Regions from separate parts of the Pseudarthrobacter humi genome, predicted to be linked through region 2. Evidence: riboswitches for the same ligand, from Rfam matches in the RefSeq annotation. Region 2 holds a riboswitch; the other holds the start of a gene.
The links. Region 2 has a riboswitch for glycine ahead of gcvP (aminomethyl-transferring glycine dehydrogenase). Riboswitches for the same ligand answer to the same signal wherever they lie in the genome.

Region 1 (15,746 bases), on a different contig from region 2:
GTAGGGCAACTACTCCGGGACCACCAGTGCTGGAGTGTCCCGGCGGATGGTTTCGCCGCGGAAGAACCCCGGGCGGAGGCGTGCCATGATCACCATCAGCACAGCCCCGAGCGCCAGGATCCCGATGCCCAGGACAAAGACCAGTCCAACCCCGAAGACCTCGGAGCCGCTGCCGAACTCCGGCGCCCAGCTGTCGATGGCTGTCTGCAGGAAAACCACAAACAGTCCGACACCGCCCGCTACCGGGCAGAGCAGCCGCAGCATGAAGTTGCGGACGTTGCTGAACACGCTGTTCCGGAAGTACCAGGCGCAGGCGATCGCGGTCAGGCCGTAGTAGAAGCAGATCATCAGGCCAAGGGCCAGGATGGTGTCGTTCAGGACGTTTTCGCTGATCACATGCATCACCGCGTAGAACCCGGCGGACAGGATGCCCGCCGCCACTGTGGCGAAGCCCGGCGTCGAGAAACGCTTGCTGATGTGGCTGAACGGCGCAGGCAGCGCGCCGTAGTGGGCCATGGCCAGCAGGCTGCGCGACGGCGACGTGAACGTCGACTGCAGGGACGCGGCCGAACTGGACAACACCGCGAGCGACATCAGGATGGCGAACGGCCCCATGATCGGCGAGGCCAGCGCCGTGAAGAGGTTCTCGTGGTTCTCGGCGTTGTTCAGGCCAATCCCGGTATCGCCGACGCCGGCGAACATCATGGTGGCGATGCTTACCAGCAGGTAGATCCCCAGGACAACGACGGCAGTGAGGGTGCCTGCCAGTCCAGCCGTCTTTTTGCCGTTGGCGGTTTCCTCATTCACGGTCAAGCACACGTCCCAGCCCCAGTAGACAAAGATCGACAGTGAGATGCCGGCAGCGATCTGCCCGAACGTCTCGATCCTGGTGACATCGAACCACTCCCAGCTGAACGGGATGGCCGTTTCCGACGTGGACCAGTTCGCGAACGCCATGCCCACGAAAAGCCCCAGGACCAGCAGCTGGAATCCGACGAGTCCGTACTGGACCAGCTTGGTGGTGTGCAGGCCGCGGTAACTGATCCACACCGCCAGGGCCACGAAGACGAAGCAGGTCAGCACGTTCAGCGGCTTGTTGGCCGCGAGGTCCGCGAGTTCAGGCGCACCCGTCAGCTGTGACAGGAAGAGATAGAAGAAGTCGACGGCCACGCCCGCCAGGTTGGACAGGACGATGATGTTGGCGGCCAGCAGTCCCCAGCCGCCCATCCAGCCCACCCAGGGGCCAAACGCCTTGGTGACCCAGGTGAACGTCGTGCCGCTGTCCGGGGAATCGGCGTTGAGTTCCCGGTAGGCGAGTGACACCAGGATCATGGGGATGAAGCCGATCAGGAAGATCACCGGCAGCTGGAGCCCGGCTTCATTGATGGTGGGCCCCAGGGCACTGGTCAGCGTGTAGGCCGGTGCGATGGTGGAAATGCCAAGAACGACGACGGCGAGGAGGCCCAGCTGCCCGCCCTTCAGTCCTTTTGCGGTGATGCCGTGCGCCGAGCCGGCCGGGTCGGTCCCGGAAGGCTGGCCTGCGGCGGTGCTCGTGCGGGTGGTTTGAGTCATTGTCCAGCGCTTTCTACGAGGCAGCAGGCTGCTGTTGGGTGATGCAGTGGATGCCGCCGCCGCGGGCGAAGAGCTCACGGGCGTCAATGCCGACCACACGCCGGCCGGGGTACGCCTCCGACAGGATCTGCAGCGACTTGTCATCGTTGGGGTCCCCGAAGGTACAGGCGATGACGCCGCCGTTGACCACGACGTGGTTGATGTAGCTGTAGTCGACAAAGCCTTCGTCATCCCAGAGCACTTCAGGGGCGGGGACTTCGATGATGTTCCACTCCCGTCCGGCCGCGTCCCTTGTGGTGCGCAGGTGCTCGATGATGTCCCGGCTGACCTGGAAGTCCGGGTGGCGGGGGTCCTGCTGGGAATGCACCAGCAGGGTGCCGGGGGAGGGGATGGCGGCCACGATGTCCACATGACCGCGCGTGCCGAAGCGTTCCGAGTCGCGGGCCAGCCCGCGCGGGAGCCAGACCACCTGGGTGGCGCCGATGGTCCGGGCGAGCTCGGCTTCGACGTCGGCGCGGCTGAGTCCCGGGTTGCGGCCCGGATCCAGCTGCACGGTTTCGGTCACCAGCACGGTTCCCTGGCCGTCCACCTGGATGCCGCCGCCCTCGTTGACCAGCGCGGACACGATGTGGGTGGCGCCGGATCGGCCCGAGACTTCACCGGCGATCAGCGAGTCCTTGTCCCAGCGTGCCCAGTCCTGGGCGCCCCAGCCGTTGAACACCCAGTCGACGGCGCCGAGGCGCCCGTCCTGGTCCAGGACGAACGTGGGGCCGATGTCCCGCATCCACGCATCGTTGAGCGGGGCGGCAAGTACCTCGACGTTCCGGTTCAGATAGCGGGCGGCGATGCCGACGTCGTCGGGGTCCACCACCACGGTGACCGGCTCAAATTCGACGGCGGCGTTGGCCACCGCTGCCCAGGTGGACCGGGCAGCGTGGGCATCTTCCTCCGTGTCGCCCAGCGTGTAGCCGCCGGTGGGAAAGGCCATCCACAGCCGCTCCTGCGGAGCGGTTTCGGCGGGCATGCGCCACGTGCTCATGCGGTTGCCCCGGTGTTTACTGCCGACGTCGGAATCCCTGAGTGTTCGCCGCCGAGCGGCTGGTCACGGCGTACGGGTTCCGTGAGCCGGCCGTAGGTATCGGGGCGGCGCGTGGACAGGAAGGGGAAGAGCGTCAGCCAGTCCCGCCGCTGGTCTAGGTCGAGGTCTGCCACCAGCACTGCGGAGGCGTCACTCGGGGCCTGCACGAGGACGCGGCCGTAGGGGTCGGAGATGAAGGAGGAGCCGTAGAAGTTCAGCGTTCCTTCACTGCCCCAGCGGTTGGGGGCAATCATAAACAGGCCGTTGGCGATGCCGTTGCCCACGATGACCTGCTGCCACAGCGGCTGGGTGTCGAAGTCCGGGTGGTCCGGCTCGGAACCGATGGCGGTGGGGTAGACCAGGATCTCTGCGCCACCGAGGGAGTAGAGCCGGGCCACCTCCGGGAACCATTCGTCCCAGCAGGTGGGCATGCCCAGCCGGGCGCCGCCCAGTTCTGCCGGCGCGTGGACCTCATAGGCATCCGCGGCCGCCGGCCCCGGGCGGAAGAACTTGTCTTCGGAGTAGCCGGCGGTGACAGGGATGTGGAGCTTGTGCGTGCGGGCGAGCAGTTCGCCCTCGGACGACACCAGGACGGCGGTGTTCAGCCCCAGGCCGTCGTCGCTGCCGTCCGGGTTCGGCGCCTGCTGGTACAGCGAGGCATGGACAGCCACGCCGTGGCGGCGGGCCGACTCGGCAGCAAACCGGAAGGTGGGTCCGGTGAGCAGGTCCTCAGCGATGTCCGACGGCCGGGGCCGCACCGCTCCAAGGCGCGTGGTGTCATTTTCCGGGCAGGTGTCCGCGGGGTACCGGGAAAGCGTGAGTTCGGGCAGGAACACCACCGTGGCACCGAGCCTGGCGGCGCGGCCGATTCCCTCGTCGAGTTCGGCCTGCAGGACGGCAGTGTCTGCATGCCAGCGGTGCTGCACAACACCCACACGAAGGGCAGGGCGGGCGGACGGCGTTGTCCGGGCCAGGGACGTGGGTGAGTCGAGGCAGGAAATTTCAATCATGTGCTTACTTCCAGTGAGACGACCGTCACTAAATGAATGACGTTCATTTAGTATGGAGGGTCGACGGCTTTCGCGCAATGGTTTAAATGAATTCCATTCTTTTATGACGCTCCGGCCAGATTAGTAAGCTCACTGAGAAATTTGCTACCGGCCTGCCGCGATCGATCCCGTGGCTGATAGCGTCGGGACTACTGGACCAATCGAGGAGGATTTATGAAAGCTTCACCGACCCTGACCAATAACCTGCAGGCCGTACTTGCGGACCTGATTGAGCTGCACCTCCAGGGCAAGCAGGCCCACTGGAACATTGTGGGGACCAACTTCCGGGACCTTCACCTGCAGCTGGACGAAATCGTGGATGCCGCCCGGCAGTTCGCGGACGACATGGCCGAGCGGATGCGCGCCCTGCATGCCCTGCCGGACGGCCGCAGTGCCACCGTGGCCAAGTCCACCAGCCTGGCGCAGTTCCCCGACGGCCTCATCAACACGAAGGACGCGATCGAGCGGATCGTTGCCGCGCTTGAGGCTGCAGTGGGCACCATGCGCAAGGTCCATGACGAAGTGGACGAAGAGGATCCCACCACTGCGGACCTGCTCCACGCATTCATCGCCAAGTTGGAGCAGTACGCGTGGATGGTGAATGCCGAGACCATGAAGGCCTCCGCCAGCGTCACTGCCCCTGACGCCAAGTAAGAGTCGGCCCTGACGAGGCCACAAGCGCCCGGCGCCGGAAGGACTTCCTGCGCCGGGCGTTTTTGTGCGCTCGCCGGCTTGCCGAAGACGAGCGCCTAGCGCGCCGTCGGAACTTTCCGGAGTACGACGGCGGCAAGGACTGCCGCGCCCGCCATCAGTACCAGCGCAATCGCCGCAGTGGTGTGGACGCCCGAATCAAACGCCAGGCGTGCTGCGCCGCGAAGGGCTTCGGCCAGCGGAGCAGGCAGGCCGGCGGCCAGCTCCACGGCGCCCGCCAGGGTTTCACCCGCCTGGTGTACTGCAGTCCCCGACGCCGTTTCCTCCACCCCGGCCGGAAGCCGGAGATTGTGCTGGTAGGAAGCGGTCAGGATGGAGCCCAGCACCGCCGTCCCCAGCAGTGACCCCACCTCATAGCCCGTTTCGGAGATGGCGGCCGCCGCTCCTGACTTCTCCGCTGGAACAGAGCCCAGGATGAGGTCATTGGAAATGGTTTCCGCTGTGCCCACGCCCAGGGCGAGGATCAGCAGCGCGGCCAGCAGGAGGGCCGGCCCGGAGCCGTGGTCACCGAAGACTACGATTCCGTAGCCCGCGGCGCTCAGGGCCAGGCCACCCGCCACCACAAAGCCCGGACGCACCTTCCGGACCAGCGGCACCACTGCCAGCCCAGCCAGCACTGTGGCCACCAGTGCCGGGATCATGGCAATTCCGGCGGCCGACGGCGTCATTCCGTCCAGGAGCTGCAGGTGCTGGGCGAGGAACAGGATGAAGCCGTTGAAGGAGAACAGGGCCAGCACGTTTGCCGTGATGGCAGTGCTGAAGACCCGGTTGCCGAACAGGGACATGTCCAGCAGGGGGCTGGCCAGCCTCTGCTGGCGGCGGACAAAGACGACGCCCATGGCCAGGCCAAAGGCAACAAGACCCACAGGAGTGGCCCCGAAACCATCGGTCGCCAGCTCCTTGATGCCATACACAATGGGCACCATTACCAGCAGGGACAGGGCGATGCTGGGCACGTCCACCCGGCCGGGGCGCGGATCTTTTGATTCCGGGATGAACGCAGGGCCGAATGCCAGCAGGGGCAGCATGATGGGCACGGCGACCAGCAGGATGGCGCCCCACCAGAACTGCTCCACCAGCCACCCGCCGAAGATGGGACCCAGGGCGGCGCCGCCGGAGAAGCCGGCAGCCCAGATTGCAACGGCCAGCCGACGCCGGTTTGGGTCCGGAAAAATGTTGCGGATCAGGGACAGGGTTGAGGGCATCAGCATGGCCCCGAAGAACCCCAGCATGGCCCGTCCCGCTATCAGCCACTCCGCGCTGGGGGCAAAGGCAGTTGCTGCTGATACCGCGGCGAAGCCAACACTGCCGGTCAGCAGCAGCCGGCGGCGCCCTATCCGGTCGCCCAGGCTGCCCATGGCGACCAGCAATCCGGCAAGCACCAGGGGATAGGCGTCCACAATCCACAGCAGCTGGACTCCGGTTGTCTCCAGGCTGCTCGCGATGGCCGGAAGCGCGAATGTCAACGCAGTGTTGTCCACCGCAACCAGGAGCACCGGAAACATCAGCAGGGCCAGCGCGAGCCAATCCCGCCAGGGCGCCTTGGCGGGCCCTGACGGCCAGAAATCGGCGGCCATAGTGGATGTGCTTCGGGTGTTCTGGTTGGACTGTGCGGACAACGTCATGCTGATAACTATACCGTCCAGACGGTACAGTTAAGAAACGGGACCCGGAGCGTGCATGATTGGAGCCATGGCCAGAAATCCCGTCGCACGCGACGCAGTCCTCGACGCTTTTGAAGAACTCCTGATCGACGTGGGGGAGCGGGCTGCCACTTTGGATGCAGTGGCAAAGCGGGCAGGCGTGTCCAAGGGCGGGTTGCTCTATCACTTCCCCAACAAGGAAGCGCTGATCGCCGCGGTGCTGGAGCGGCTGGACCGGCTGGCCGTCGAAGACCTCGCGCTGATGGCCGCAGCAGCTGAAGGTGCGGCGGCATACTTCATCCGTTCCTCGCTCTGGTCCGACTCGCCCATGGACCGATCCTTCGTGGCCGCCACGCGCCTGGCTGAAGTGGCCCATGAAGAGGCCCGGCGCCGCTTTGCCGCCATCCAGCAGCAATGGCTGGACCTGATCGCGGCCGACGTCGGCACGGCCATGGCGAAAGCCGTGCTCTACATGGGGGACGGGCTGTATTTCAACGCCATGTGGGAAAGCGGCACCACCGGGGACGGCATGGGCAGGCAGGGAGACATTGAGGAGCTCCTCGCTGCCGTGGAGCGGCTACGCGGCTGAACCCGCCGACCTCATTTGCCCGGCGGCCCGGGGCGTAGGAGAATTGGACCGCGTGGCGACCCTCTGCGGCCGCCACAAAATCTGAATATGCCTTTGATCTGCGGCGGGAGAGTTCTGTTAGTAGGTACAACAGGCGCCGTAGGAGCAAATCCTCCCCAGGAATCTCTCAGGCCCACGTACCGCCGCGGCCAGGCAACTCTGGAAAGTGGCAGGCCGTCCGCCTGAAGCGTCCCGGATCACTCCGGAATGTCAGGACCGCTGTGCCTACCGACGGTGCAAGCGCAGCCTTGCGGAAGCAGGCTGGGCGGAAACTCTCAGGTCCCAGACAGAGCGGGGAGGAACCCGAGTCGATGTGGCGTACCCAGCGCCCGCCTTAGTAATGGAGTTCCTTGTGAGTGTTAATTCGGCCTCGGCCACTTTCGTTGACCGGCATATTGGTGCCCGCCGCCAGGCCGATGTCGACTCCATGCTCAAGGCCGTCGGCTACGGCACTGTGGACGCGCTGGTGGACGTTGCCGTCCCCGACTCCATCCGCCAGGCCAAGCCGCTGGCCCTCAAGGACGCCCTCAGCGAGGTTGAGGTCCTTGCGGAGCTGCGGAAGCTGGCTTCGAAGAACAAGACTGCTGTGCAGATGATCGGCCAGGGCTACTACGATACGGTCACGCCTGCGGTGATCCGCCGGAACATCCTGGAGGCGCCGGCCTGGTACACCGCCTACACCCCGTACCAGCCCGAGATCTCCCAAGGCCGCCTCGAAGCGCTGCTGAACTTCCAGACCATGGTCCAGGACCTGGTGGGCCTGCCCATCGCGAACGCGTCGCTGCTGGATGAAGCCACCGCCGTGGCCGAGGCCGTGCTGATGATGCGCAGGGCCAACAAGAACAAGACGGCGCATGACGGCAAGACCGTCCTCGACGCCGACTGCCTGCCGCAGACCATCGCCATCGTGAAGGGCCGCGCCGAAGCCCTCGGCTTCGAGGTCGAGGTCGCCGACCTCTCCCGGGGCCTGCCCGACGGCGTTATCAACGGGATCGTCCTGCAGCAGCCGGGTGTCTCCGGCCGCGTGTTCAACCACGCCGACGTGATCGCGGCTGCGAAGGAGCGCGGCGCGCTCGTGACCGTCGCCGCCGACCTGCTGGCGCTGACCCTGATCACCCCGCCGGGGGAGCAGGGCGCGGACATCGCCGTCGGCTCCACCCAGCGTTTCGGGGTGCCGCTGTTCTTCGGCGGCCCGCACGCGGCCTACATGGCCGTAGCCAAGGGTCTCGAGCGGTCCATGCCGGGCCGCCTCGTCGGGGTGTCCAAGGACGACGCCGGCACCCCCGCCTACCGCCTGGCGCTGCAGACCCGTGAGCAGCACATCCGCCGGGAGAAGGCCACGTCCAACATCTGCACCGCGCAGGCACTGCTGGCCATCGTCTCCTCGTTCTACGCCGTTTACCACGGCCCCGACGGCCTCAAGGCAATCGCCGAGCAAGTCCACAGCCACGCTGCAACCATCGCCGCGTCCCTGAAGGCGGCCGGCCTGGACGTCCTGCACACAAGCTTCTTCGACACCGTCACGGTTTCCGTGCCCGGCAAGGCTGCGGCCATTGTTGCCGCAGCAGAGGCCAAGGGCATCAACCTGCGCCACATCGACGGCGACACCGTCGGCGTTTCCGCCGATGAAACCACCAGCCCGGCCATTGTTGCCGGTGTGCTGGAAGCCTTTGGTGCCGCGGCGGTGGACGCGGTCGCCGGGACTGACGCTGAGTTCGCGCTGGATGCCGCCGTCGAGCGTTCCTCCGGTTACCTGCAGCACCCCGTGTTCAACACGCACCGTTCCGAGACCCAGCTGCTGCGCTACATCCGCAGGCTCAGCGACCGGGACCTGGCGCTGGACCGGACCATGATCCCGCTGGGTTCCTGCACGATGAAACTGAACGCGACGGCGGAGATGGAGGCCATTTCCTGGCCGGAGTTCGCCTCGATCCACCCCTTCGCCCCGGATTCCCAGACCGTGGGCTGGCGCGAACTCATCGCCGATCTCGAAGACCAGCTCACCGAGATTACTGGCTACGACCAGGTCTCCCTGCAGCCGAACGCCGGGTCGCAGGGTGAGCTCGCGGGCCTGCTGGCGATCCGCGGCTACCACCACTCCCGCGGAGACCAGCAGCGCAATGTCTGCCTGATCCCGGCGTCGGCCCACGGCACCAACGCCGCCTCGGCTGTCCTGGCCGGCATGAAGGTGGTTGTTGTCGCGACGGCTCCTGATGGCAGCATCAATCACGTTGACCTTGACGCCAAGATCGAGGCGAACAAGGATGTCCTCTCGGCGATCATGATCACCTACCCTTCCACGCATGGTGTGTACGACGCCGATGTCCGTGAGGTGTGCGATTCAGTGCACGCCGCGGGCGGCCAGGTGTACGTGGACGGCGCCAACCTCAACGCGCTCGTTGGCCTCGCGCAGCCGGGCAAGTTCGGCGGCGACGTCTCGCACCTGAACCTGCACAAGACCTTCTGCATCCCGCACGGCGGCGGCGGCCCCGGCGTTGGCCCGGTCGCGGCGAAGGCGCACCTGGCACCGTTTATGCCGGGCAACGCGGCTACCTGGACCGAAGGTAATGACGTCCCGATCTCCGCATCACGGTTCGGTTCTGCCGGTGTCCTGCCGATCTCCTGGGCATACGTGAAGCTGATGGGTGCCGAGGGCCTGACCGACGCCACCAAGTCCGCGCTGCTCGCTGCGAACTACGTTGCGGCACGGCTGAACGAGTACTTCCCGGTCCTCTATACCGGTGAGGGTGGGCTGGTGGCACACGAGTGCATCTTGGATCTTCGCGGGCTGACGGCGAAGACCGGCGTCACCGCGGAGGATGTGGCCAAGCGCCTGATCGACTACGGCTTCCACGCCCCCACCCTGGCGTTCCCGGTGGCGGGCACGCTCATGGTGGAGCCCACCGAGTCGGAGGACCTGGGGGAGATCGACCGGTTCATCGATGCGATGATCACCATCCGGAAGGAAATCGACCAGGTGGCCAACGGCGACTTCGCCGTCGAGAACTCCCCGCTGCGCCACGCACCCCACACCGCGTCCGCCGTCGTATCTTCCGACTGGAACCGCGAGTACCCGCGTGAGCAGGCCGCGTTCCCGGTCCACCACCTCAAGCAGGACAAATACTTCCCGCCCGTCGGCCGCATCGACGGCGCAGCAGGGGACCGCAACCTGATCTGCTCCTGCCCGCCGCTGTCCGAGTTCGAAGACTAGGCCCGTCGGCTCCCCGCACCCCAGGGGCTAGTTATTAAGCGCGGCCCAGAGGTTGAGGGACGACGCGAACACAACCCAGGTGATGTAGGGCAGCAGAAGTATCCCGGCGGCCCGGCTGATCGGGCCGAAGCGGACCACCGTGACAGTGACCGCCCCGATCAGCCCAAGGATGACTGCAAAAGCCAGCCACAGGGCGGCCGTGCCGAGCAACGGATACAGGCTGAAAAAGGTGGGTGTCCACAGCAGGTTGAGGCACAACTGGATTCCGTAGCTGACCAGCGCGGGCCGCGACTCCGGGGTGTGGCGGCGCCAGACCAGCCAGGCGGCCACCGCCATGGCAGTGTAAAGAGCTGTCCACACTGGACCGAACAACCAATTCGGTGGTGACCAGGGGGCTTTGTCAGCGCCCACGTACCAGCCGTTCACGTTGTTGACAGTGGCAAAAGCACCCAGCCAGGCGACTACGGCGGAAGTTGCCAAGAAGAGCATGAGCGCAAGCATCTCCCCGCGGCGACGGTGCTTCCTGCCGGGACTTCCAGGCCCAGGGACGGACTTTTTAGGGACCAACTCCATAGGTCAACCCTTGCGGCGCGCCGCCCGCGAGTCAAGGCGCTCCGCGGTCCTGTCTGGACTGCCCCCACCCGATCAGGCTTTAGACTTGTGGCTACATGTCCGCACGTAACTACGAGTACAGAACCGCGCACAAACCCCTGAGATTGGACACGGCCCCCTTGCGAGAATTCACCGCCCGCTTTGCCACAGCGGAGGAAATTGAGAACTGGGACAAGCACGTCACGGCCAACCCGAACGGCGGCAACATGCTGCAGTCCGCTGCGTACGCGTCCGTGAAGAACGGCAGCGGCTGGACCGCCCGCTTCCTGGTCCTGGAGTCTGCAGGGACCGCCAGCTACAACCTGGTGCTGGAGAAGAAATTCCCGGTGCTGGGCCGCCTGTGGTACCTGATCAAAGGTCCAGACCTGGGTGCCGTCGAGGACCTGAAGCCGGCCCTGGACGCGTGCGCTGCATTCGCCCGGAGCCGGAAACTCAATGTCTTCACCATCAAGATTGAACCGGACATCGTGAGCACCCCGGAAGCCCGGGCACAGCTCGCCGCCGCCGGCCTGGTGAAGGCCCCGAACATCCAGTCCAACGACTCCACGGCGCTGCTGGACATTGCGGCTCCGGAGAACCAGGTGTTCCGGTCCATCTCCTCCCGCGCCCGCAACGCGATCCGCCGGGCAGAACGCGAAGGCTGCGCCGTGGTGCAGCAGGAGCCAGGCCCGGAAACGTACCGGGCGCTGTATGACCTGATGGCAGACACCGTGAACGCCAAGGGTTCCATGCCGTTGCGCAGCCTCGAGTACTACACCCAGTTCTGGGACGAATTCTGCACCCGCGGCCAGGGCAGCTTCTTTTTCGTTTACGAAGACGGCAAACCCAGCGTGGGCGCCTTTGTGATCAACTACGGATCCAAGGCAACCTACAAGGACGGCGGCTCCACCCAGAACAGGAAGCAGTACGGCGATTCGCACCTGGTCCAGTGGCAGGCCATCCGGAGAATGCAGGAACTCGGCTGCACCGAGTATGACTTCTGCGGCACGCCGCCTTCCGGCCTGATCAAGGACAAGTCCCACCACCTGTACGGCATGGGAATGTTCAAAACGAGCTTCACCAAGACGGTGACGGACTTCGTCGGCTGCTACGACTACGTGCTGTCGCCCGTCAGGCACACCTTGTGGGTCAAGGGCGCGGAACGGGTCTTCCGCCGGCTTGAAACCGCACGCACCGGCCAGCAGTTCTACTGACCGCCCACCAGCCACTCTCACCATCCACACCACGAAGGCCAGCGCCTGCCCCAGTCGGCAGCCCAGCCATAGATGAGGTTATTTCCGTGAATCCAACCAAGGCCGGAGCCGGACTCGAGTTCAGCGTCCTCAGCGATGCCGAGTTTGAGTCCTTCTCCCTCAAGCACCCGCAAAACAACTTCATCCAGTCCGCTGACTTCACCCGTTTCCAGCGTGCCCGCGGTCAGTCAGTGGAACTGTTCGGTGTCAGGCGCGACGGCGACCTGGTCGCCGCCGGGAAACTGAACTTCACCACCAACCGCTGGGGCTACAAGGTGTGCGAGTGCGCCAAGGGCCCCCTCCTGGACTACACGGACGCCGCACTGGTGCGTGACGTCGTCGGACTCCTCAAGGAACGCGCCGCGGAACGCAAGGCCGCCGAACTCCGGATTTCCCCGAACCTGACGTACATCGCCCGCGATGCCGACGGCGCCGAACACCCCGAGATCGTGGACAACAGGCCGCTCGTGGCGGAACTGGCGGGCCTTGGTTTTGAACACCAGGGCTCCGACATGAACTTCGCCAACGTCAACTGGATGTTCATCAAGCAGCTCGGCGGCATCACGGACGCCGAGGAGCTCATCATGGGCACCAGCTACCGGACACGGAAGGCCATCCGGAAGGCTGAAAAGAACGGTGTGTTCCTGGAGCAAGCCACCCTTGAAACCCTCGACGAGTTCTACGACGCGCTAAGCACAGCCGGGGACGAGAAGGGCTTCTTCTACCGCGAACGCGAATACTACGACCAGCTCCTGCGGACCACCTCTGCCGAGTTCACGAAACTCATGATGGCCAAGATCGACATCCCCGCGTACCGGAAGTCCATCACCGAACGCCTGGAAGCGGAAGCCGCGTCCGCAGCCGAACTCCGCCGTGACGTCGAAGAGACCGGCAGCAAAAAGAAAGCCAACCGGCTCAAAGTTGTCCAGGACCTCGTGGACAGCTACGAGCGCAGCCTCAAGGACATCGAGCGGTTCCCGGACTCGGTGGGTGTGGCTACAGTGGCCGCCATCCACTTCGTCTGCTTCGGCGACGAGGTGGTCTGCGTTATCGGCGGCACCAAGCAGGACTACATCTACTTCAACGGCGCCACGTCCCTGTACTGGGGAATGATGCTGCACGGGCTGGACAAGGGCTACTCGCGCTACAACTTCTACGGCACCTTCGGCATCCAGGGACAGGACGAAGAAGGCCACGGCGGCTACGAGTTCAAGAAGGGCTTCGGCGGCGACGTGGTCCAGCTGCTGGGTGACTTCGTGATGCCCGTGCGGCCGGTAGCCTTCCAGGCCAACCGCCTGGTCCGCGCGGGCATCGCGGCGGCCCGCACCCTGCTGGGCAAACTGCCACTGAAGCGCCAGGCCTAACACCAAACCACGAACTGCCAGAAAGGGAGGAGCACCAAGGTGAACGATCGACCTGGAAATCCAAGGCGCAGGCCTCCCACCGACGGTCTGCCCAAAACAGAGCCGCTCACCCCCTCCCAGCTCCGCCAGGATGCCGCGGCCAAGCGGATGCTGCGGCGCCTGGTGCGGGGGGAGAACCCGCCGACGGCGCCACTGAGTATTGTGGACAGGCTCGCCGGAAGCCCCTACGCCAACCCCATGATCCAGGTGGGAGGCGTGGACACCTCCGCACGCAAGACCCTGGACTTTTCCCTGCACCTGGCCGAGACCATGTTCCGGTACGGGGCAGGCGCCCTGGAAGTGGAGACGAGCATTATTGCCGTCACCGCGGCGCTGGGGCTGAAAAACATCGAAGTGGACATCACCAACCAGTCGGTGGCCATCAACTATGCGCCCAGGGACCAGACGCCGATCGCGCTGCTTCGGGTGGTGCGGTCCTGGACCAACAACTATGCCGGGCTGGCCAAAGTACACCGGCTGGTGACGGACATCGTGGCCGGGGGAGTGGGCCGCGATGAGGCGATCCGCCGGCTGGACGAGGCCATCACCAGCCCCAAACCGTTTCCACGCTGGATGGTCACTGTAGCCTTCGGCGTGTTCGCGGCAGTCTTTGTGGGCGTGCTCGGCGGAGGTCCGGTGTCCTCGGGCATCGCCTTCGTGGCCAACATCGGTGTCAGCCTGCTCGCCCGCCAGCTGGGCCGGTGGAGGGTTCCGGATTTCTTCACGACGGCGGCATGCTCCTTCGGCGTGACGCTCACCGCGTTGCTGCTGTGGCGGTTTGAGCTCACTAACGCACCGGCGATTGTGGTGGTGGGCGGCATCCTCCTGCTCCTGCCCACCGGACGCCTCGTCTCGTCGGTCCAGGACGCCATCAACGGGTTCCCGGTGACCGCCGCGGGCCGGTTCCTGTCCACCCTGCTGACGTTCGGCGCGATTGTGGCCGGGATCGCGGTGGCCTTTGTGATCGGTTCGATGACCGGGATGCAGCCGATTAGCGTCACGGAAACGTTTCCGCCTGCCTACGACCTCTGGGTCCTGGTCATCCTTATCGCCGTGGCAGTGATGGCCATCGGCGTGACGGAGCAGACCTCGTGGGAACTGCTGCTGCCCACCGCAGCCGTGGGCGTGGTGGGCTATTTTGTACTGCTTGGCGCTGCTTCCCTCGGCGTCGGTGACCGTTTCTCCCCGGCGGTCGCGGCCGTTGTGATTGGACTATTGGCTCGAGTGGTGGCTCTGAAAATGGGCGCTCCCCAGCTGGTGGTGGCCGTCCCGGCGGCCCTGATCCTGTTGCCTGGACTGACCATCTTCCGCTCGATGTATGTGCTGACCATCGAGGAATCCGAAGTCCTGCTGGGAGCTGGCGGCATGCTCAACGCCGGCGCGATAGTCCTGGGCACAGCCGCCGGCATTGTCCTCGGCGACACCCTGGCCCGGCCCTTGACACGCAGCCTGGCCAGCAACGAGCGGCGCCGCGCCCGCCGCCGTTAACCGCCCGCCGCCGTTAGGCAACGGTCAGATCTACCCTGCTTAGATCTTTCCTACGGGGAGTTTCTTCTCAGCCTGGAAATCGTCCTCCACCCGGCCCTGGGCCCAGTAGCCGGACAGCGAAACCTGGCTCCGTTCGAGGCCGCGCTGGACGAAAAAGACGTCTCGGAGGCCCTTCATGTAGCCGCGCTCGCCGTGCGCAAAAACGTCGACCCGTCCGGCGGGCCACTCGGCGCCGGCAACCGCGGAAACCAGGAGTTCCCCGGCGCCTGCAGGAACGCCGTTGCGGCGGAGCCAGGTCACCTGAACGCCCGCCGGGGACGCGAGGGGCTGGATGTCCGCGTCGCTGTCCACCTCGATGAACGCCAGGCCGACCGCTTCAACAGGCAGTGATTCGATGGCGGCGGCGATCGCAGGAAGTGCGGCTTCATCACCGGCAAAGAGGTACCAGTCAGCGTCGGGCGACGGGTTGTAGGCACCGCCCGGCCCGGTGAAGGTGAAGGTATCGCCGGGCTTGGCGGCAGCCGCCCAAGGGCCGGCCAGCCCTTCGTCGCCGTGGATTACAAAGTCGATGGCGAGTTCCTGCGCCTCGATGTCCACCCAGCGGACCGTGTAGGTGCGGGTGAAGGGCCACTGCTCGCGGGGCATGGTTTCGCGGATGGTCCACAGGTCCAGGGGCTGGGCATAGTCAACGCCGGGCTGCGGAAAAACGATCTTGATGTAGCGGTCCACGAAGCTGTTGTTCACGTAGGCGGCAAAACCCTTGCCGCCGGCCACGATCCTGACCATGTGGGGCGAGAGTTCTTCCCGTCGAATGACCGTGAGGTCGATCTGCGGACGTGTATTTTTTGTGGCGCTGGTGGCGGCCGGAACAGTGCTCATAAGGTAACCCTAAGCTAAGGGAGCGCGGGGAGGTCCCAGGTTACGCCAGGGCAGCCCTGGTCCTGCAGCAGCCGGTTGATGGTGCTGAAGGGCCGGGAGCCGAAGAATCCGCGCGACGCCGACAACGGGCTGGGGTGGGCGCTGGACACGACCGCCGCGCCCGGTAGGAGGGGCCGGACGCTCTCCGCGTCCTTTCCCCACAGCACCGCCACCAGCGGCGCCGGGCCGCCGTCGGACGTG
Region 2 (15,746 bases):
GTGAACGGCAGCATCGACGCCATGGCCGCCGATTCCCCCATCATCGGCTATGCCCTCTCGCAGACCGGCGGCAAGCTGGAGGCCCTCGGCGATGTCTACGCTGCGGCACCGCAAGGCATCGCGGTCGCCAAAAGCGACACCGCCCTGTCCGAGCTCATGAAAAACGTCATGAACAAACTCATCAGCGACGGGACCTACGCGAAAATCCTGGACACCTGGAGCAACACCAAGGGCGCCGTCACGAAGTCTGAAGTGAACCCGGCGGTAGGCAATTGAGCATCCTCGCACCCACCGATACAAGCGACCGCAGGACCAGTGCCGCGCACCGGAAACCGGAACTGATCGACGCCGTTCCGGTCCGCCATCCCGGCCGCTGGGCCGGCGCCGTCCTCATCCTGCTGTTCGCCGCGCTGCTGGGCCAGAGCCTGGTCACCAATACCAATTTCCGCTGGGACATCGTCGGCACCTATTTCATGGACGTGCTCGTCATCCAGGGCATCGGCTGGACGTTGCTGCTGACAGTCCTCTCGATGGCGATCGCCATCACGCTGGCCATTCTCCTGGCCTTCATGCGCCAGTCGGACAATCCCCTGTTCCGCGGCGTGAGCTGGACCTGGGTCTGGTTCTTCCGCGGCACACCGGTCTACACCCAGCTGGTGTTCTGGGGCCTCATTTCGGTGCTTTATCCCAAGATCGCCCTGGGGATTCCGTTCGGACCGGAATTGTTCAGCTTCAGCACGCAGGACGTGATCACCGCCTTCATGGCAGCAATCCTGGGCCTGGGGCTGAACGAGTCAGCCTATCTGGCCGAAATCTTCCGCGCCGGCCTGAAGTCTGTCGACTCCGGCCAGATGGAAGCCGCCGAGGCCCTGGGGATGCGCAAGTCCAACATCATGTGGCGGATCATTCTGCCCCAGGCCATGCGCGTCATCGTGCCGCCCACCGGCAATGAGACCATCGGGATGCTCAAGACCACCTCGCTGGTGCTCGCGGTGCCGTTCACCCTGGACCTGACATTCGCAACCAACGGCATCGCCAACCGCAGCTACCTGCCCATTCCGCTGCTGATCGTGGCCGCCCTCTGGTACCTGGTGATCACCAGCATCCTGATGGTGGGCCAGTACTACGTTGAGCGCCACTTCGGAAAGGGCGTGGACAACATCGTCCCTGCCCCGGTCAGGCCGACCCCTGCGGCCGCCGCAGCCAAAGCACCCAAACAAGAGGATGAGCTACCGTGACCATCACCAACGACGTCATGACAAGGAAGACCCTCGTCCGGATCGACGGGGTCCACAAGTACTTCGGAGAGCACCATGTGCTCCGCGGGATCGACATGACGGTCCGGCAGGGCGAGGTTTCCGTGCTGATCGGGCCGTCCGGGTCGGGGAAGTCCACATTGCTGCGCTGCATCAACATGCTGGAAACCATCAGCGCCGGCCGGATCCACGTCCGCGAGGAACTGATCGGCTACCGCGAAACCCGCGGCCGCCTGCATGACCTGACCGTCAAAGAGACCGCCGCCCAGCGCAGGGAGATCGGCATGGTCTTCCAGCGCTTCAACCTCTTCCCGCACCGGACGGCGCTGCAGAACATCATCGAGGCGCCCACCCAGGTCAAGCGGCAATCCAAGGTGAAGGCCAGATCGCGCGCGATGGAGCTCCTGGACCGTGTCGGTCTCGGAAACCACGCCAACCACTATCCCGCGCAGCTCTCGGGCGGCCAGCAGCAGCGCGTGGCCATCGCCCGTGCACTGGCGATGGAACCGGAACTGATGCTCTTCGACGAGCCGACCTCGGCCCTGGACCCGGAACTCGTGGGCGAAGTGCTCAGCGTGATGAAGGATCTGGCCACGTCCGGCATGACCATGATCGTGGTGACCCACGAGATCGGCTTCGCGCGCGAGGTCGGAGACACACTGACGTTCATGGACGGCGGCGTCGTCGTCGAAAGCGGCAACCCGCGTGACGTCATCGCCAATCCGCAGCAGGCCCGCACCCAGGAGTTCCTCTCCAAAGTTCTCTGACGGCTCAACCCCGACGGTCCGGCCCAGACGGTCCGGGCGTGATGTCCGAAGCGGATCATGCCCGGACCGGCATTGGCGGTGGCGCGCTGGCTATGATCGAGGTACTGGGTTCTGAGCTGAGGGGGAACACTGGCTGATGAGTGCCGTTACTGTCGCGCGCAACGTCCGGGTCGCTATCTGGACAATTATGGCGGTCCTTGTGGCTGGGGGCGTGATCTGGTTCGCCGTGTTTACCGCAATCAAACCTGCCACGCCCGCGCCGTCGGCGTCCGCTGATTCCCAGGTGGCGAGGGAAGACAGTCACCGGCTCACCAGCCCACCGGCCGAAAAAGCCCAGCTGGTCGAGTTTCTGGATTTCGAATGCGAGGCCTGCCGCGCCGCCGAGCCCCTGGTGGCGGAGCTGAAGGAGGAGTACGGGGACAGGATCACGTTCACCCACCGCTACTTCCCCCTGCCCGGACACCTGAATTCCGGCACCGCAGCGCTCGCTGTCGAAGCGGCCGCGCGCCAGGGGCACTACGAGCCGATGGTCACGAAGCTGTTCGCGACCCAGCCCGAGTGGGGCGGAAAGCAGGACTCCCAGGCCGCCCTCTTCCGGACCTACGCGGAAGGTCTCGGCCTCGACATGGCCCGGTTCGATCAGGATGTTGTTGCCGAGGACACCAAGGAACGGATCCGCCGGGACATCGCGGACGGGAAAGCCCTGGGTGTTACCGGCACACCGACGTTCTTCCTCAACGGCGAAAAACTCACCCTCAACACCGAAGCCCAGTTCCGGCAGCTGCTCGACGACGCCGTCCGGTAGCAGGTCCCCATCGGTTGCTCCGTAGGGGCCCTTGAGCGCCCAAAAGCGCCTTTACGGAGCAACCGATGGTGGCGGGATGCCGGAAATCTTGCACGCAATCCAGAATCCGGCTAACCTGTGAGACGTGTCACGGACAAAGTGGCACATGCTTTTGATCTGCGGCGGGAGAGTCCTGCCGGTACGTTCAGCAGGCGCCGTAGGAGCAAATCCTCCCCAGGAATCTCTCAGGCCCACGTACCGCCGCGGTTAGGCAACTCTGGAAAGCAGTCCGGCAACGGGCTCACCGACGGTGCAAGCGTCACCCTGCGGCAAGCAGTGGTCGCGGAAACTCTCAGGTCCGATACAGAGCGGGGAGGAACCCGAATCAATGTGGCGTACCCAGCGCGCCACCTGAATTATGGAGTTCCTTCATGACCATCCAGTCGTCCCCTTCCACCTTTGCCGATCGGCATATTGGTGCCCGCCGCCAGGCCGATATCGACTCCATGCTCAAGGCCGTAGGCTATGACAGCGTTGACGGCCTCGTGGACGTTGCCGTCCCCGACTCCATCCGCCAGGCCAAGCCGCTGGCCCTCAAGGACGCCCTCAGCGAGGTTGAGGTCCTTGCCGAGCTGCGGAAGCTCGCGGCGAAGAACAAGACTGCCGTCCAGATGATCGGCCAGGGCTACTACGATACGGTCACGCCTGCGGTGATCCGCCGGAACATCCTTGAAGCGCCGGCCTGGTACACCGCCTACACCCCGTACCAGCCCGAGATCTCCCAAGGCCGCCTCGAAGCGCTGCTGAACTTCCAGACCATGGTCCAGGACCTGGTGGGCCTGCCCATCGCGAACGCGTCGCTGCTGGATGAAGCCACCGCCGTGGCCGAGGCCGTGCTGATGATGCGCAGGGCCAACAAGAACAAGACGGCGCATGACGGCAAGACCGTCCTCGACGCCGACTGCCTCCCGCAGACCATCGCGATCGTCAGGGGCCGCGCCGAGGCTCTCGGCTTCGAGGTCGAGGTCGCCGACCTGTCCCAGGGCCTGCCCGACGGCGTCATCAACGGTGTTGTCCTGCAGCAGCCGGGTGTCTCCGGCCGCGTGTTCGACCACACCGCCGTCATTGCCGAGGCCAAGGAGCGCGGCGCGCTCGTGACCGTCGCCGCCGACCTGCTGGCGCTGACCCTGATCACCCCTCCCGGGGAGCAGGGCGCGGACATCGCCGTCGGATCCACCCAGCGTTTCGGGGTGCCGCTGTTCTTCGGCGGCCCGCACGCGGCCTACATGGCCGTGGCGAAGGGCCTGGAGCGGTCCATGCCGGGCCGCCTGGTGGGGGTGTCCAAGGACGACGCCGGTGTCCCCGCGTACCGTCTGGCGCTGCAGACCCGTGAGCAGCACATCCGTCGTGAGAAGGCCACGTCCAACATCTGCACCGCGCAGGCACTGCTGGCCATCGTCTCCTCGTTCTACGCCGTTTACCACGGCCCGGACGGCCTCAAGGCGATCGCCGAGCGGGTCCACCACAACGCCCGCACGCTGGCCACCACGCTGAAGGTCGCCGGCCGCGAACTGGTCACCGAGACCTTCTTCGATACCGTCACCGTCCGCGTCCCGGGCAAGGCCGCCAAGGTCATCGCCGCCGCCGAAGCGCGCGGCATCAACCTGCGCCTCATCGATGAGGACACGGTCGGCGTTTCCGCTGATGAAACCACGACGACGGATGTCCTGTCCGCGATCGCCGTCGCCTTCGGCGCCGGTCCGGTTGTGGACGCGAAGGGCTTTGAACTGCCCGAATCGGTGCTCCGCACCTCGGAGTACCTGCAGCACCCCGTGTTCAACACGCACCGTTCCGAGACCCAGCTGCTGCGCTACATCCGCCGGCTGAGTGACCGGGACCTGGCGCTGGACCGGACCATGATCCCGCTGGGTTCCTGCACGATGAAGCTGAATGCGACGGCGGAGATGGAGGCCATTTCCTGGCCGGAGTTCGCCTCGATCCACCCGTTCGCCCCGGATTCCCAGACCGTGGGCTGGCGCGAACTGATCGGCGGGCTGGAAGCTGACCTCGCGGAAATCACCGGCTACGACCAGGTCTCGCTCCAGCCGAACGCCGGGTCGCAGGGCGAGCTCGCGGGCCTGCTGGCCATCCGCGGCTACCACCTCTCCCGCGGCGATGACCAGCGCACGGTCTGCCTGATTCCGGCCTCGGCGCACGGCACCAACGCCGCCTCGGCCGTCCTGGCCGGCATGAAGGTGGTTGTGGTGGCCACCGCTGCAGACGGCAGCATCGACCACACGGACCTCTACGCCAAGATCGAGGCCCACAAGGACGCGCTCTCGGCCATCATGATCACCTACCCCTCCACGCATGGTGTGTACGACGCCGACGTCACCGAAATCTGCGACGCCGTGCACGCTGCCGGCGGCCAGGTCTACGTGGACGGAGCCAACCTCAACGCGCTCGTGGGCCTCGCGCAGCCGGGCAAGTTCGGCGGCGACGTCTCGCACCTGAACCTGCACAAGACCTTCTGCATCCCGCACGGCGGCGGCGGACCCGGCGTTGGCCCGGTCGCAGCCAAGGCCCACCTGGCACCCTTTATGCCCAGTGACGCCAACAAGGCAGCGCACGAAGCCGGCCACGGGGTGGCCATCAGCGCATCCAACTACGGCTCCGCCGGTGTCCTGCCCATTTCATGGGCGTATGTGAAGCTGATGGGTGCCGAAGGCCTGACCGAGGCCACGAAGTCGGCGCTGCTGGCGGCGAACTATGTTGCGGCCCGCCTGAACGAGTACTTCCCCGTCCTCTACACGGGCGAGGGCGGGCTGGTGGCGCACGAGTGCATCCTGGACCTCCGCGACCTGACGGCCAGGACCGGCGTCACCGCGGAGGATGTGGCCAAGCGCCTCATCGACTACGGCTTCCACGCCCCCACCCTGGCGTTCCCGGTGGCCGGCACGCTCATGGTGGAACCCACCGAGTCCGAGGACCTGGTGGAGATCGACCGGTTCATCGATGCGATGATCACCATCCGGAAGGAAATCGACCAGGTCGCCAACGGCGACTTCGCCGTCGAGAACTCCCCGCTGCGGCACGCACCCCACACCGCGTCCGCCGTCGTATCTTCCGACTGGAACCGCGAGTACCCGCGTGAGCAGGCAGCCTTCCCCCTCGCGTCGCTCAAGCAGGACAAGTACTTCCCGCCCGTCGGACGCATCGACGGCGCAGGCGGAGACCGCAACCTGATCTGCTCCTGCCCGCCCATCGAGGAATTCGCGAACTAGTTTCGTGTGAAAGGCTTTCACAATGACTGAGAACTACACCGCTCTCTACGAAGAGCACAAGAAACTCGGCGCATCCTTCACCGATTTCGGTGGCTGGCAGATGCCCCTTAAGTACAGCTCCGAGCTGGCCGAGCACCACGCGGTGCGCAAGGCTGCCGGCCTGTTCGACCTCTCCCACATGGGCGAAGTCTGGGTCTCCGGCCTGGAAGCCGGCGCGTTCCTGGACTACGCCCTGGTGGGCAAGCTCTCCGCCATCGCGGACGGCAAGGCCAAGTACTCGCTCATCTGCAATGCCGACGGCGGCATCATCGATGACCTCATCGTGTACCGCTTTGGCGACGAGAAGTACCTCGTGGTCCCCAACGCGGGCAACGCCCCCACCGTCGCCGTCGCGCTGGCCGAACGCGCCACGGCGTTCAACGTGAAGGTGGAGGACGCCTCCGCCATCACCTCACTGATCGCGGTCCAGGGCCCCAAGGCCGAGGCCATCCTGCTCAAGCTCACCGACGAGGCCCAGCACGCACTGGTCACCGACCTGAAGTACTACGCGTTCAACGAACTCACCGTGGCCGGCCACAACGTCATCCTGGCCCGCACCGGCTACACCGGCGAGGACGGCTTCGAACTCTTCGTACCGAACGACGGCGCCGCCTCCCTGTGGGCGTCCGTCGCCGAAGCAGGGGCTGAGTTCGGGATCGTTCCGTGCGGCCTCGCCTCCCGCGATTCGCTCCGCCTCGAAGCCGGCATGCCGCTCTACGGCAACGAACTCTCCCTCGAACGGTCACCGTTCGACGCCGGCCTGGGCGGCGTTGTGGCGCTCAAGTCCAAGGAAGGCGACTTCGTGGGCCGCTCCGCCCTGGAAGCCGCCAAGGACGCCGGATCCAAGCGTAAGCTGGTGGGCTTGAAGGGACTCGGACGTCGCGCCGGCCGCGGGCACTACCCGGTGCTCAAGGACGGCGCTGTGGTTGGCGAAGTCACCTCCGGCCAGCCCAGCCCCACCCTTGGCTACCCGGTCGCGATGGCCTATATCGACGTCGAGCACGCCGAAATTGGCACCGCCCTGGACATCGACCTCCGCGGCAAGGCAGAGCCTTTCGAAGTTGTCGCCCTGCCGTTCTACAAGCGCCAGAAGTAGTCCTCCCAATCCCAGAGCCAGACGCTCTCTCACATAACGCACGTTTTAGGCCGACGCTCTCTCACCTTTTGCGGTGTTTGGGCCAACGCTCTCTCACTTTTGAATTCGAAACGTAAGGAATAGACAACATGGCTAAGGTTGCCGCTGAACTGAAGTACTCCGCCGAGCACGAGTGGATTGCCTTTGATGGCTCTGGTCCGTCCGTTGTTGGCGTGTCCGCTGTTGCCGCTGAGGCGCTGGGCGACATTGTCTACGTGGACCTGCCCGAGGTTGGCTCCACGGTGACCGCGGGGGAGACCTGCGGCGAGATCGAATCCACCAAGTCCGTCTCTGACCTGTACTCCCCGGTGACGGGCGAGGTCACGGAAATCAACGAAGACGCCGTCGGCGATCCCGCACTGATCAACTCCGATCCGTACGGTGCCGGCTGGCTGTTCAAGGTCACCGTCGAGTCCGAGGGCCCGCTGCTGTCCGCCCAGGAATACGCCGAAGTAAACGGTGGCGAACTGTGAGCGCCGCCGCTGCAGGCACCGCAGCTTTTGAGCAGGTAGTCTCCGCGAGCCTGGACACGGACCTGTCGGTGCTGGACCCGGAGATCGCCGCCAAGATCGACGACGAACTGGGCCGCCAGCGCAATGGCCTGGAAATGATCGCCTCCGAGAACCACACGGCCGTTGCTGTGATGCAGGCGCAGGGCTCGGTCCTGACCAACAAGTACGCCGAGGGCTACCCGGGCAAGCGCTACTACGGCGGCTGCGAGCACGTGGACGTCATCGAGCAGCTGGCCATCGACCGCGTCAAGGCTCTGTTCGGTGCCGAGTTCGCCAACGTTCAGCCGCACTCCGGCGCCCAGGCCAACGCCTCGGTCATGCACGCGCTGATCAAGCCCGGCGACACCATCATGGGCCTGAACCTGGCCCACGGCGGCCACCTGACCCATGGCATGAAGATCAACTTCTCCGGCAGGCTCTACAACGTGGTCCCGTACCAGGTCCGCGAAGACACCCACACCATTGACATGGCCGAGGTGGAGCGCCTGGCGCTGGAGCACAAGCCGCAGCTGATCGTCGCCGGCTGGTCGGCCTACGCCCGCCAGCTGGACTTCGCCGAATTCCGCCGGATCGCCGATCTGGTGGGTGCCTTCCTGATGGTGGACATGGCGCACTTCGCCGGCCTGGTGGCAGCCGGCCTGCACCCGAGCCCGGTGCCGCACGCCCACGTCACCACGTCCACCACGCACAAGACCCTCGCCGGTCCGCGCGGCGGCATCATCCTCTCCAACGACGCCGCGATCGCCAAGAAGATCAACTCGGCTGTCTTCCCCGGACAGCAGGGCGGCCCGCTGGAGCACGTCATCGCCGGCAAGGCCGTGGCCTTCAAGATCGCAGCCACGCCGGAGTTCAAGGAACGCCAGGAGCGCGTCCTCGCCGGCGCCAGCATCCTGGCCGACCGCCTGGTCCAGCCGGACGTCACCGCCAAGGGCATCAACGTGATCTCCGGCGGCACCGATGTGCACCTGGTCCTGGTTGACCTGCGCAACTGCGAGCTGGACGGCCAGCAGGCCGAGGACCGCCTGGCCGCGATTGACATCACCGTCAACCGCAACGCCGTGCCGTTCGACCCGCGCCCGCCGATGGTCACCTCCGGCCTCCGGATCGGCACCCCCGCGCTGGCCACCCGTGGTTTCGGCGAGGCAGCCTTCCGTGAAGTTGCGGACATCATCGCCGAGGCATTGATTGCCGACGCCGACGCGGACCTTTCCGGCCTGCGTCACCGGGTAGAGGCACTCGCCGCCGCCCACCCGCTTTACCCGGGCGTTTAGCTTCTGCCCGTACCGGTGGGACTAACATCCTCTGCGTGCTGCTCCTTCGTCGCTTTGACGCACGCTGCCGGATGCCAGTCCCACCGGCACTCGCGGGGATCGTCGCCTTTGGTGACGTTCGCGGGTGACTGGGCGGATTCCGGAAGCGTGCGTCAGAGGCGAGGTACGAGCCAGCACGCGGAGGAATTCGGTCAGGCGCCACCCAACCCGACCAATTAATTATTAAGTTAGGAAACGCACATGGCCGTTGGAGTCTTTGATTTGTTCTCCGTCGGGATCGGGCCGTCGAGCTCTCACACTGTGGGGCCGATGCGCGCTGCCGCGGTGTTTGCCGAGGAGCTCAAGGGCTCCGGCAGCCTGGACAGGGTGGCCGGGCTGCGGGTGGACCTGTACGGGTCGCTGGCCGCAACCGGCCACGGCCACGGCACCATGACGGCCATCCTGCTGGGCCTGGAGGGTTTCCACCCCGAGAAGATCCTGCCGGCCGAGGTGGAGGAGCGGCTCGCCGCGATCGCCGAAACCGGCACCCTCCAGCTCGCCGGTTCCGTGCCCCTGCCGTACGGGGTCAAGGACATGGTCCTGCGCCCGCTCACAGTCCTGCCGCGGCACACCAACGGCATGACCTTCACGGTCACTGACGAGGCAGGCGAAGTCGTCCACAAGGCCACGTTCTTCTCCGTCGGCGGCGGCTTCATTGTCCGCGAAGGCGAAGAGGACGCGGCCCTGAAGGAACTCGACGAGTCCAAGAAGGAACTGCCCCTGCCGTTCCGGACCGCTGCCGAGCTGCTGGGCCGGTGCCAGTCCAAGGGCCTGTCCATCGGCGATGTCATGTTCGTCAACGAGCTTGCCTCCCGATCCGAACAAGAAATCCGCGAAGGCCTGCTGCACATCTACTCCGTCATGGAGGAGTGTGTGGCAACCAGCCTCAAGCGCGAGGGGCTGCTGCCCGGCGGACTGAAGGTCCGCCGTCGTGCTCCGGACTGGCATGAGCGGCTCGAAAAGGAGGACAAGGACCGGGACCCGAAGTACTGGCAGGAATGGGTAAACCTCATCGCCCTGGCGGTGAACGAGGAGAACGCGTCCGGCGGCCGGGTTGTCACCGCACCCACCAACGGCGCCGCGGGGATCATCCCGGCGGTCCTCTATTACGCACTGCATTTCGCCCCCGGCATGGACAAGGCCACGCAGGAAGACCGCGACGACGTTGTGGTCAAGTTCCTGCTCACGGCCGGTGCCATCGGGGTGCTGTACAAGGAACAGGCGTCCATTTCGGGTGCCGAGGTGGGCTGCCAGGGCGAGGTGGGATCGGCGTCGTCCATGGCTGCCGGCGCCCTCGCCGAGGTGCTGGGCGGCACACCCCAGCAGGTGGAGAACGCGGCGGAGATCGCGATGGAACACAACCTGGGCCTGACGTGCGACCCGATCGGCGGGCTGGTCCAGGTGCCGTGCATCGAACGCAACGCGATCGCGGCGGCGAAAGCCATCAACGCCGCGAAGATGGCGCTGTGGGGCGACGGTACGCACCGGGTGTCCCTGGACGAGGTGATCGTGACCATGCGCGAAACCGGCAGGGACATGAGCTCCAAGTACAAGGAAACAGCCATGGGCGGCCTCGCCGTCAACGTAGTGGAATGCTAAGGGAAGAGAACTGATGACACTGGCACCAGAAGGCCGGAAGCTGCTGCGCGTTGAGCAGCGCAACTCCGCCGTACCCGTGGAGCGGAAGCCGGAGTGGATCAAGGCGAAGGTCCAGATGGGTCCGGAGTATGTCCAGCTCAAGAACCTGGTCAAGAAGGAAGGCCTGCACACGGTGTGTGAGGAGGCCGGCTGCCCGAACATTTTCGAGTGCTGGGAAGACAAGGAAGCCACGTTCCTGATCGGCGGGTCCGAATGCACCCGGCGCTGTGATTTCTGCCAGATCGACACGGGCAAGCCGTCCCCGGTGGACATGTTCGAGCCCACGAAGGTGGCCCGCTCGGTCCTGGCCATGCAGCTGCGCTACGCCACGGTCACGGGGGTGGCCCGGGATGACCTGGCCGATGAGGGTGTGTGGCTGTACGCCGAGACGGTCCGGAAGATCCACGAACTGAACCCGGGAACCGGCGTCGAACTTTTGATCCCTGACTTCTCCGGCAAGCCCGAACACATCGCGGCGATCTGTGATTCGAAGCCGGAGGTCTTCGCGCACAACGTCGAGACCGTGCCGCGGATCTTCAAGCGGATCCGGCCCGCGTTCCGGTACGACCGGTCCCTGGATGTCATCACCCAGGGCCGCAAGCTGGGCATGGTGACCAAGTCCAACCTGATCCTGGGCATGGGCGAGACCCGCGAGGAGATCTCCGAGGCGCTGCGGGACCTGCACGAGGCCGGCTGTGACCTGATCACCATCACCCAGTACCTGCGCCCCAGTGAGCGGCACCTGCCGGTGGACCGCTGGGTCAAGCCGCAGGAGTTCGTGGACCTCCAGGACGAGGCCAACGAGATCGGCTTCCTCGGCGTCATGAGTGGCCCGCTGGTCCGTTCCTCCTACCGCGCCGGCCGGCTCTGGGCCACCGCGATGCGCAAGAAGGGCTGGGAAATCCCCGCCGAACTCGCCCACATCGAGTCCTCCGGCAGCACCCGCCAGGAAGCCAGCTCACTGCTCGCCGCCCACGCCAGCTGAGTATTCAGAACCGATATCAGGAAAGGACCGAAGATGTTCCCTACAAGAATCGAAATCATCCCCTCAACCGGGATCGTTGAGCAGGTCCAGGCCCTGGTTCCGTCGACCACCACGCTGACCATGACGTGCCTGCCGCACCACGGCATCGAACGGACCATGCGCACTTCGGTGGAGCTGAGCACGCTCGGCTACACCGTCATCCCGCACCTGGCCGCGCGCAGCATCCATGACCGGGCCGAACTGACCCGGATCATGCGGGAGTGCGACGCTGCCGGCATCGGCGAGGTGTTTGTGATCGGCGGCGACCGGAAACAGCCAGCGGGCCCGTACGACTCAGCCCTCCCGCTGCTCGAGGACATCGCCCAGTACACCGGCGGCCGGATGCGCGCCGGTGTGGCAGGCTACCCGGAAGGCCACCCCACCGTGGCCGCCCTGGACCTGCTGGACGCGCTGCAGGACAAGCAGCACCTGGCCACGCACGTGGTCACCCAGATGTGCTTCGACGCCCCCAAAATCCTCGACTTCGCGGCGCTCCTGCGCCGCGAAGGCGTGAACCTGCCCGTCTGGGCGGGCGTGGCGGGGTCCGTCCCGCGGACCAAGCTGCTGGCACTCGCCACGCAGATCGGCGTCGGAAGTTCCCTGAAGTTCCTCAGCAGCAAAGGAACTTTGGCGCGGAAGCTGCTCAGCGGCGACCGCTACTCACCCCACACCCTGGTGGCCGGGCTCGAAAGCCAGCCCGGCATCGCAGGGATCCACCTTTACAGCTTCAACAACCTCGATGCGGTCCCCAACGACGCGGGCCTCGCATCATCCCCAACGGCACTCCAGCCAGCATTGATTCGAGGAGCAGCACGTGAGCAGTAAAACCGTCACTACCCCGGGCAACACACCCCACCTTGAACGCCAGCTCAGCAACAGGCACATCCAGCTGATCGCCATTGGCGGCGCCATCGGCACGGGCCTGTTCATGGGCTCCGGCAAAACCATCTCGGCCGCCGGCCCGTCCGTCATTTTCGTCTACATGATCATCGGCTTCATGCTGTTCTTCGTCATGCGGGCCATGGGCGAACTGCTGCTGTCCAACCTGCACTACAAGTCCTTCAGCGACTTCGCCGCCGACCTGCTGGGCCCCTGGGCCGGCTTCTTCACCGGCTGGACCTACTGGTTCTGCTGGGTGATCACCGGCATCGCGGACGTCATCGCCATCGCCGGCTACTCCAAGGAACTCTGGCCGTCACTGCCGCTGTGGATCCCGGGCCTGGCCACCGTGGCCATCCTCCTGCTCCTGAACCTCGCCACCGTGCGGGCGTTCGGGGAGACCGAGTTCTGGTTCGCGCTGATCAAGATCATCGCCATCGCCGCGCTCATCATTGTGGGTCTGTTTATGATCTTCAGCGGTTTCCAGTCCGACGCCGGCCCGGCCACCTTCACGAACCTGTGGAGCCACGGCGGGATGTTCCCGAACGAATTCATGGGCTTTGTAGCCGGCTTCCAGATCGCCGTGTTCGCGTTTGTGGGTATTGAACTCGTAGGCACCACCGCCGCCGAGGCCAAGGACCCGGAGAAGAACCTGCCCAAGGCCATCAACTCCATCCCCATCCGCGTCCTGCTCTTCTACGTGGGCGCCCTCATCATCCTGATGTCGGTCACCCCGTGGACGCAGTTCCAGGCCGGCCACAGCCCGTTCATCGCCATGTTCTCCCTGGCCGGCCTCGGCGCCGCAGCCACCGTGGTGAACCTGGTGGTGCTCAGCTCGGCCATGTCCTCGGCCAACTCCGGCATCTACTCCACCTCCCGCATGGTCTACGGCCTGGCCCAGGAGGGCGACGCCCCCACCCTGTTCAGCCGCCTGTCCGCCCGCAAGGTCCCGCAGAACGCCCTGTTCCTCTCCTGCATCCTGCTGCTCTCGGGTGTCATCCTGATGTACGCGGGCTCGGACATCGGCAAGGCCTTCGACATGGTCACCACCGTGTCCGCCGTCTGCTTCGTCTTCGTCTGGTCCATCATCCTGGCCAGCTACCTGAAGTTCCGTTCACGCCGTCCGCACCTGCACGAGTCATCCAAGTACAAAATGCCCGGCGGCATCCCCATGGTCTGGGTGGTCTTCGCGTTCTTCGCCTTCGTCCTGTGGGCACTGACCACGCAGCCGGACACGCTGGTGGCGCTGCTGGTCACCCCCATCTGGTTCGTCCTGCTGGGCGTCGCCTGGGTCATCCTGCGCAAGCGCCCGTCCCACCTGGCCCGCTACGCGGAGTTCCAGAAGGACCTCGCCGGCGAGAAGGAAGTGGCCGAGGAGAAGGCCGAGGCTGAGCTGGCCGACGCGAAGGCATCGCGGGAGAACTAAATGGCAACCGAACATGTTCTGACCGTCAACTGCGCCGAGTCGCCGGGGATCGTCCACGCGATCACCGGGTACCTGCTGGATCACGACTGCGACATCATCGACACCAAGCACTTCGGTGACCGCCAGGCCCGGCAGTTCTTTATGCGGGTGCATTTCGAATCCGGCAAGCAGCCGCTGACCACGGAGGACCTGCGCCGGGACTTCGAGCCGCTGGCCGCTGAGTGGGCCATGAACTGGCAGCTGGAGCCGCACGGCCGCAAGCGCCGTGTGCTGGTGATGGTGTCCAAGTTCGGGCACTGCCTCAACGACCTGCTGTTCCGGGCCCGCACCGGTGACCTGCCGGTGGACATCGTGGCCGTGGTGTCCAACCACACGGACCACGAGGACCTGGTCAAGTGGCACGGCATCCCGTTCTTCCACCTCCCGGTCACCCGGGTGACCAAGCCGGCGCAGGAAGCGCGCCTGCTGGAGCTCGTGGATGAGTTCGACGTGGAACTGGTGGTCCTGGCCCGCTACATGCAGGTCCTCAGCGACGAGCTGTCGGCCCAGCTGACGGGCCGGACCATCAACATCCACCACTCGTTCCTGCCCAGCTTCAAGGGCGCCAAGCCGTACCACCAGGCCTACGAGCGTGGGGTGAAGACGGTGGGCGCCACGGCGCACTACGTCAACGCGGAGCTGGATGAGGGGCCGATCATCGCCCAGCAGGTCATCGACGTGGACCACACATACACGGCCGACGACCTGGTCCGCGTGGGCCGCGACGCCGAGTGCAAGGCGCTGAGCAACGCGGTCCGCTGGCACTGCGAAGGGCGGGTAATGCTCGACGGCGGGCGGACAGTGGTTCTGCGCTGACCGTTCTGCGCGTCCCCACCCCAACTAGGTCGCAGCAGGTGTCGTTATGAGCCCTCATAACGACACCTGCTGCGACCTACATTCGGGGGAGTGCTTGGGTAATGCCCGACGGCGGGCGCTGCCTCAGGCGCGCTGATGGAAGTATGTGGGCGGAACTCCGCCCGGGAGCGTGCTCAGCATCGCTTCGGCGGCGTCGCGGAGGGTCAGGTTCCGATGCCTCGATGCGTGCGTGAGCATCTGCAACGCCGCCTCGTAGGAGCACCCGTTCTGGCCCATGATCACGCCGCAGGCTACGTTGACGGCGGTGCGGCTGGCCATGGCTGCGCGGAGATCCGCGGATTGGGCCAGGCCGGCCCGGACCCGCAGTGCCAGGACAAGGCTCTTGGCTGCCACGTCGGAGAACGTCAGCGCCTGGCCGGCGATGACCGGCGTGAACACGTTCGTTTCCGCCGAATACAACGTCAGCGCGGCCCGGTAGCCGCGTTCCAGCGGCAACGGCACGGCGACGGTGGAGCGGAAGCCGGCTGACCTGAGACTGGCCGGGTACTCGTCCCAGCGCGTGTCCAGGCAGTGATCATTGAGAATGATGGTCAGGCGGCCGCCCAGTGCCCGCGAGGTGGGACCCCGTCCGGCGAGCTGGTCCCACCGGGAAAGGCCGCCAGCGGCGTCGGTGGTTGCCGCCGTGAAGGGCGTCCCGTCCGGCCGCACGAGCGTCACCGTGCACTCCACGGGGTTACCGGCCATCTCGCTCACGGCTGACGCCGCGATCCGGGCCAGCGCGCATACCGATGCCGCTTCCGAGTGTCCGCGGATGTCCAGCAGGACCCCCGAGACGTG

Region 1: another riboswitch for glycine. It lies ahead of gcvP (aminomethyl-transferring glycine dehydrogenase); the one in region 2 lies ahead of gcvP (aminomethyl-transferring glycine dehydrogenase).

What each region holds. Positions count from the first base shown of each region.
Region 1 is NZ_JANCLV010000007.1:206,357-222,102, reverse strand. It holds gene NFC73_RS12500 (APC family permease) at 10-1,572, opposite strand; gene NFC73_RS12495 (agmatine deiminase family protein) at 1,586-2,611, opposite strand; gene NFC73_RS12490 (nitrilase-related carbon-nitrogen hydrolase) at 2,608-3,660, opposite strand; gene NFC73_RS12485 (Dps family protein) at 3,874-4,353, shown strand; gene NFC73_RS12480 (MFS transporter) at 4,449-5,987, opposite strand; gene NFC73_RS12475 (TetR/AcrR family transcriptional regulator) at 6,103-6,642, shown strand; glycine riboswitch at 6,737-6,834, shown strand; gene gcvP (aminomethyl-transferring glycine dehydrogenase) at 7,022-9,892, shown strand; gene NFC73_RS12465 (TspO/MBR family protein) at 9,920-10,381, opposite strand; gene NFC73_RS12460 (lipid II:glycine glycyltransferase FemX) at 10,624-11,697, shown strand; gene NFC73_RS12455 (peptidoglycan bridge formation glycyltransferase FemA/FemB family protein) at 11,784-13,100, shown strand; gene NFC73_RS12450 (threonine/serine exporter family protein) at 13,140-14,627, shown strand; gene NFC73_RS12445 (siderophore-interacting protein) at 14,667-15,506, opposite strand; gene NFC73_RS12440 (uracil-DNA glycosylase) at 15,521-15,746, opposite strand, start outside.
Region 2 is NZ_JANCLV010000012.1:69,588-85,333, forward strand. It holds gene NFC73_RS15905 (ABC transporter substrate-binding protein) at 1-276, shown strand, start outside; gene NFC73_RS15910 (amino acid ABC transporter permease) at 279-1,238, shown strand; gene NFC73_RS15915 (amino acid ABC transporter ATP-binding protein) at 1,256-2,023, shown strand; gene NFC73_RS15920 (DsbA family protein) at 2,160-2,828, shown strand; glycine riboswitch at 2,981-3,078, shown strand; gene gcvP (aminomethyl-transferring glycine dehydrogenase) at 3,239-6,091, shown strand; gene gcvT (glycine cleavage system aminomethyltransferase GcvT) at 6,114-7,226, shown strand; gene gcvH (glycine cleavage system protein GcvH) at 7,355-7,738, shown strand; gene glyA (serine hydroxymethyltransferase) at 7,735-9,048, shown strand; gene NFC73_RS15945 (L-serine ammonia-lyase) at 9,289-10,686, shown strand; gene lipA (lipoyl synthase) at 10,700-11,710, shown strand; gene NFC73_RS15955 (methylenetetrahydrofolate reductase) at 11,744-12,574, shown strand; gene cycA (D-serine/D-alanine/glycine transporter) at 12,564-14,054, shown strand; gene purU (formyltetrahydrofolate deformylase) at 14,055-14,909, shown strand; gene NFC73_RS15970 (ANTAR domain-containing protein) at 15,033-15,746, opposite strand, start outside.